DNA from 2 places in the Luteibacter yeojuensis genome. Region 2 is predicted to be linked to the other one. Evidence: predicted binding sites of a transcription regulator. Region 2 holds the regulator's gene; the other holds the start of a gene.
The links. The regulator FliA, encoded in region 2, starts transcription of late flagellar genes. The targets are predictions, from matches to a motif close to TAAAGTTTNNCNNNCNNNGGCCGATAA.
Positions count from the first base shown of each region.

Region 1: a site for FliA is predicted at 1,744-1,770, ahead of HBF32_RS00455 (chemotaxis protein CheW). Genes of this name have one in related genera too.

Region 1 is NZ_JAAQTL010000001.1:102,858-106,261, forward strand. It holds gene HBF32_RS00450 (chemotaxis protein CheA) at 1-1,612, shown strand, start outside; gene HBF32_RS00455 (chemotaxis protein CheW) at 1,821-2,336, shown strand; gene HBF32_RS00460 (methyl-accepting chemotaxis protein) at 2,420-3,404, shown strand, end outside.
Region 2 is NZ_JAAQTL010000002.1:104,642-108,045, reverse strand. It holds gene flhF (flagellar biosynthesis GTPase FlhF) at 1-401, shown strand, start outside; gene HBF32_RS15365 (P-loop NTPase) at 450-1,325, shown strand; gene HBF32_RS15360 (RNA polymerase sigma factor FliA) at 1,322-2,053, shown strand; gene cheY (chemotaxis response regulator CheY) at 2,085-2,486, shown strand; gene HBF32_RS15350 (protein phosphatase CheZ) at 2,497-3,138, shown strand; gene HBF32_RS15345 (chemotaxis protein CheA) at 3,146-3,404, shown strand, end outside.

The DNA of each region.
Region 1 (3,404 bases), on a different contig from region 2:
CCTGCTGGCCGAGCTGTCGGCGATGGTGTCCGGCGGCACGGCCGCTGCCCCGGCGGCGGCGAAGGTCGCCGCGCCGGCCGAGGCCATCGAGGGCTGGGACATCGCGTTCCGCCCGTTCGATTACCTGCTGAAGACCGGCAACGATCCGGCGCGCATGTTCCGCGAACTCGGCGCCCTGGGTCCGCTGCGCGTCGAATGCGACGCCGGCAAGCTTCCCGCGCTGGCCGACATGGACGCCTCCTCGTCCTATCTCGGCTGGACGCTCCACCTCGACGCCGGCGCCAAGCGCGCTGCCGTCGAAGGTGTGTTCGACTGGGTGGACGGCGATTGCGACCTCAGCCTGACGCCGCGTGTCGCCGCGCCGGTACCGGTCGCCGCCGCTCCGACGGCCCCGTCCGCGCCGCGTGCCGTGCGCGACGTGACCGCGAACAGCGAATCCAGTTCCGTCCGCGTCGGCATCGAGAAGATCGATACCTTGATCAACCTCGTGGGCGAACTGGTCATCACCCAATCGATGCTCAGCCAGTTCCACGACGGCGTGGATGCGTCGCAGTTGGAAATGCTGCGCCACGGGCTCGCCCAACTGAGCCGCCATACGCGCGAGCTGCAGGAAAGCGTCATGAGCATCCGCATGCTGCCCATCAGCACGGTGTTCAACCGTTTTCCGCGCCTGGTCCGCGACCTGGCGCAGAAGCTGGACAAAAAGGTGGTGCTCGACCTGCGCGGAGAGACCACCGAACTCGACAAGACCGTGCTTGAGAAGATCGGCGATCCGCTGGTCCACCTTGTGCGCAATGCCATCGACCATGGCCTGGAAGGTCCGGCCAGGCGCCTCGCCGCCGGCAAATCGGACACGGGCACGCTGCGCATGGAGGCCTTCCACCGCGGCGGTTCCATCGTGGTCGAAGTGGCCGACGACGGTGCGGGCCTGAACCGCGACGCCATCGTGGCGAAGGCCGTGCAGCGCGGCATCATCACGTCGGGCGACGGCATGTCCGACGAGGCGGTGGCCGAACTGATCTTCGAGGCCGGGTTCTCCACGGCCGCCGCCACCACCGACCTTTCGGGCCGTGGCGTGGGCATGGACGTGGTGCGCCGTAACGTCATGGACCTCGGCGGCACGGTCGGCATCCGCAGCACCCAGGGCAGCGGCACCACCTTCACGATCACGCTGCCGCTCACGCTCGCGATCATCGACGGCCTCACGGCCGCGGTGGGCGAGGAGACCTACATCGTGCCGCTGGTGTCCATCGTGGAATCGGTGCAGGTGAAACCGGATGCCATCCGCAGCGTGGCCGGCGGCGGCGAGCTGTTCCGCTTCCGCGACCATTGGCTGCCGATCGTCCGCTTGTTCGACGTGTTCGGCTGTGATGGCCGCCGCCTGGCGATCGACGAGGGCATCGTGATCGTCGTGGAAGGCGAGGGCACCCGCATCGGCCTGTTCGTGGACGAACTGATCGGCCAGCAGCAGGCGGTGGTGAAGTCGCTGGAAGCCAACTACCGCCGTGTGGCGGGGATTTCCGGAGCGACCATCCTGGCCGACGGCTCGGTGGCGCTGATTGCGGATGTGACCGGCCTTGTCCGGATGCAGGGCCGGAAGAAGGCGGCCTGATCCCGCCTGGGCTTCAGCGATGCCCTACCTGTAGGAGCCGCTATGGCGGCGAGGAGATCTCGCGACACCGCGGCAGAGTGCTCTCGCCGCTATAGCGGCTCCTACAACGGCTCCAGGCCGGACATTCCCCCTCAAGTTCCAACGGCCGCGGCCGATACCCCTTGGGAAGGGGTCCCGAACCGCCGATCCGATCCGCCGTGGGAACGACATGAACGAGCAAGCCAGCACCGCCAGCGCCGCGTCCGACGAGGCCGCGCAGTACCTCACCGTCAACCTCGGGAACGAGGAATACGGCGTCGACATCCTCGCCGTCCGTGAAATCCGTGGCTGGACACCGGTCACCCGCATTCCGCAGGCGCCGTCCTACGTCCTCGGCGTGCTGAACCTCCGTGGTGCCATCGTTCCTGTGCTGGACCTGCGTCTCCGCTTCGGCCTCGCCCGCGAGGAATACACGGCCACTACCGTCTGCGTGATCGTGATGGTCGCCGGCCGGCAGTTCGGCGTGGTGGTGGATGCGGTGTCCGACGTCGTCGACGTCGCCCCGGGTGCCGTTCGTCCGGTGCCGGATATGGGCACCACCGTCGATACCGAATACCTGAAGGGCCTGACTTCCGTCGGCGAGCGCATGGTGCTGCTCCTCGACGTGGATCGCCTGCTCCAGCCGCAGGATGCCCAGATGCTCGAGGCGGCCCTCGCCTCGCCGGAAGTGAAAGCCGTCGCCTGAGCGTACGAACGCCGGGAGGCCGCAAGGCCTGCCCGCCGTGATGCCTGGTTTGCCCTTGCCGCACCTTGCCGATTGGAACCGCAATGAAGAAGTTCAAGTTCAAAATGCCCGCCCTGACCATCCGCGGACGCCTGTACGGCGTGCTCGGCCTGCTCACGCTCATGCTGATCGGCGGCGCGGCCGTCGGCCTCGGTGCCATGCACTTCCAGAACGAAGGCATGCGCAAGATCTATGAGGAAGAGCTGGCGCCGTCGGAGATGCTCGCGCGGATCAACACGAACTCGCTCATGTCCTTCGTTGTCCTCGGCGAGGCCGCCTCCAAGGTCGGCAAGCCGGACCAGGTGAAGCAGAAGGTCGCGGAATTCCAGAAGTACCAGACCGAAATGGATGCGGTGAAGGCGCAGTTCAGCAAGGTCCCGATGTCCGCCGACATCAAGAAGTACTACGACAAGTGGCAGGCCACCAACGAGGAGTACACCCAGGGCAAGAGCGACATGCTCGATGCGCTGAACCAGGGCGACGAAGGTGCCACCGACATCCTCGAACTCCAGGTGCGTCCGCTGCTGATGGATCGCCAGGAACAGCTGCAGAAACTCATGGAAGGCAAGCGCATCGAGGCCGAGGCCATCTTCGCCAAGGAATCCGCGCAGTACAAGACGATCCGCACGCTGAGCGTCATCGCGCTGGTCCTGGGTCTTGGTATCAGCCTGCTGATCGCCGTCCTGGTCATCCGCTCGATCATCCGCACGCTGTCGCAGACGGTCGCCGTCGCCCACCTCATCGCCGAGGGCAAGCTCGGCCATGACGTGAAGGTCACGCGCAACGACGAACTGGGCCAGTTGCAGGCCGCGTTCCGCGCCATGGACGAGCGCCTGAGCGCCATCGTCTCCGAAGTACGCCATGGCGCCGGCTCGGTCAGCACTGCCGCGCAGCAGATCTCGCGCGGCAACGACGACCTCTCGCAGCGCACGCAGGAACAGGCTTCCAGCCTCGAGGAAACCGCCTCGTCGATGGAGGAAATGACTTCCACGGTGAAGCAGAACGCCGAGAACGCCAGCCACGCCAACC
Region 2 (3,404 bases):
ACACGGCCGGCCTGGCCGGCAACGACCCCAAGCTGCAGCAGCAGTTCGAGACGCTGCGCGCCACCTCCGACGTGCGCGTCTGCCTGGTGCTCGCGGCCAACGCGCAGGCCCAGGCCATCGACGGCGCCATCCGGGCCTACGCGCCGCTGGCGCCGCAGACCGCCATCCTCACCAAGCTCGACGAGGCGCCGCTCATCGGCGGCGCGCTCTCGGCCCTCATCCGCCACAACATGCCGCTGGACTACACGACGGACGGTCAGCGCGTACCCGAGGACATCGCCTCGGCCGATGCGCGCAAGCTCGTCTGCCTCGCGGCACAGCTGTTGAAGCAGCGCAACGAAGAACCCGACGACGCCTTGCTTGCCGAACGTTTCGGCACGGCTGCGCCGGCCCTGGCTTAAGCGGCCTAACGGACCATAGACAGAAACACACGGGCAGTGACTTCCTTCATGAGCACACACGTCGATTCCACCCAGGCCGCCGGACTCAACTGGCTCGCCGACCGTCGCCCCACCCGCAGCATCGCGATCGCCGGTGGAAAGGGTGGCGTGGGCAAGACCACGGTGGCGGTCAACCTCGGCATGGCGCTCGCGATGGGCGGCCGTGATGTCCTCCTGCTCGACGCCGACCTCGCCATGGCGAACATCGACGTCCTGCTCGGCCTGCAGCCCACCCGCCACCTGGGCCACATGCTGGAAGGGGAGTGCCGGATCGAGGACCTCATCCTCGAGGCCGCCCACGGCCTGAAGGTGATTCCGGCCACCTCCGGCGCGCGGCGCATGGCGCAGCTGCCGAACATCGAGCACGCGGCGGTCATCCGGGCCTTCGACGAATACCCGCTGGCGCCGGAGTACCTGATCGTGGACACCGCGGCCGGCATTTCCGACAGTGTGTCCATGTTCGCGGCGGCTTCCGACGAGGTGGTGGTGGTGGTCTGCGACGAGCCGGCCTCGCTCACCGACGCTTACGCCCTGATCAAGGTCATGAGCCGGGAATTCGACGTGAACCGCTTCCGCATCGTGGCCAACATGGTCCGCCACGCCCAGGAGGGCCGCCAGCTGTTCGAGAAGCTGGCGCGGGTGACCAACCGCTTCCTCGACGTGTCCCTGGATTTCATGGGCATGGTCCCGCACGACGAATACCTGCGCCAGGCCATCCGCCGCCAGTCGGCGGTGGTCGACGCCTGGCCGAGCAGCCGGTCCGCGGTCGGATTCAAGAATCTGGCCAGGTCGGTCGATACATGGGGTGAACCCGAGCCCCGGGCACAGGGCCGCATCGGCTTTTTCGCCGAGCGGTCCCACTTGGGAGGAGGGCTGCCACTGTGAGCGTCGCGACCGAATATCTCGAGATCACGCGTATCCCGGCGGATCAACTGGTAAAGACCCACGCGCCGCTGGTGCGCCGTATCGCCTATCACCTGATGGGCAGGCTGCCGCCGAGCGTGGACGCAAACGACCTCATGCAGGCCGGGATGATCGGACTGCTCGAGGCCGCAAGAAATTACTCGCCGACTCGCGCGGCCAGCTTCGAAACCTATGCGGGTATCCGCATACGTGGCGCCATGCTGGACGAACTGCGCAAGACGGACTGGACCCCGCGTTCCGTCCATCGGAAGTTGCGCGAGGTCGCGGAGGTGACGAGGCAGATCGAAAACGAGACGGGTGGCGACGCCGACGACGCGGAAGTGATGAAGCGGCTGGGCATCGACGCCATGGAATACAACCAGATCCTGGCCGACGCGGCGAGCGCGCGGTTGCTGAGCCTGACGGCGCCCGAAGGCGACGAAGGCGCCGCGATCGACGTGGCCGACCCGGATGCCGCGGGTCCGGACGGATTGTTTGAACAGGAAGGCCTGCGCGACGCGCTGGCGCAGTCCATCGACGGGCTGCCCGAGCGCGAAAAGCTGGTCATGTCGCTGTACTACGATGAAGAACTCAACCTGAAGGAAATCGGCGCGGTGCTGGGTGTGAGCGAATCGCGGGTGTGCCAGATCCACGGCCAGGCCCTCATCCGCCTCCGCGCACGCATGTCGGGTTGGAAAGAAAAGCATTGACGAACGCGCAGCAGCAAGGCGGAGAGAAGTTTTGGACAAGAACATGAAGATCCTCGTGGTGGACGATTTCTCCACCATGCGACGCATCGTCAGGAACCTCCTGGTGGAGCTGGGGTTCACCAACACCCTGATCCAGGAGGCCGAGGACGGCAATGCCGCCCTGGCGGTGTTGCGCGCGCAGCCGTTCGACCTGGTGGTCACCGACTGGAACATGCCGAACATGACCGGCATCGACCTGCTCCGCGCGATTCGCGCCGACGCCGCGCTCAAGGCCCTGCCGGTGCTGATGGTCACGGCGGAGAACAACCGCGACCAGATCATCGCCGCCGCGCAGAGCGGCGTGAACGGCTATGTCGTCAAGCCGTTCACCGCGGTCACGCTGAAGGAAAAACTCGACAAGATCTTCGAACGTCTCGCTGCGGCCGCGGGCTAAGGAACGACCCATGAACACGATGCTTTCCACCGGCCACGACGTGGCTCCCGAACTGCGCGAGCTGCTCGACGCAGATGACCCGGCCGCCTTCGAGCAGGCGCTCGACAACCTCCTCCGCACCCGCGAGCAGCACCTGTTCCTGGCCCTGGGTCATCTCGCCCGCGACCTGCACGAATCCGCACGCCGCCTCGCCGCCGACATCTCGCACGACGGTGTGCCGGGCAACATGAGCGACGCGCGCAAGCACCTGCGCGACGTACTCGAGATGAGTTCGCAGGCCGCGCATCGCACGCTCGACTTCAGCGAGAAGCTGCGCCCCCAGGCCCAGGCGCTCGCCCGCCAGGCCGACGAGGTGCTGGTGCTCGACCAGGCCGACCCGGCCTTCGCCGGCAACGCCACGGCGCTGGCCGTGCGCGTGGGCGACTTCGCGCAGAGCTGCGACATCGGCTTCGGCGAAATGGTGGAGGCCCAGTCGTGGCAGGACCTCTCCGGCCAGCGCGTCGCGCAGGTCGAGGCGTTCATGGCCAAGGTCGAATCCTCGCTGGTGGAACTGGTACGCCTGACCGGCTCCCTCGCGGGCGGGGCGGCGCCAGCCGCCGACAAGGTAAGCCAGGACGAAGTGGATCGCCTCCTCAGCGAATTCGGCTTCTGAGCGCCCTATGAGCGTGGAGCTGGACAACGAGCTGCTCAACGTCTTCCTGATCGAGGCACGCGAACTGCTCGAGAGCCTGGGCGAACAGCTCGTGGACCTCGAGTCGTCGCCGGGCGACGTCGACCTGCTGAACGCGGTGTTCCGCGCCTTCCACACCGTGAAGGGCGGCGCGGGCTTCCTCGGCCTGAACCCGATGGTGGAGCTGTGCCATCGCGCCGAGGATCTGCTCAACGAAGCGCGCAACGGGGCCGTCGTGCTCAACGCCG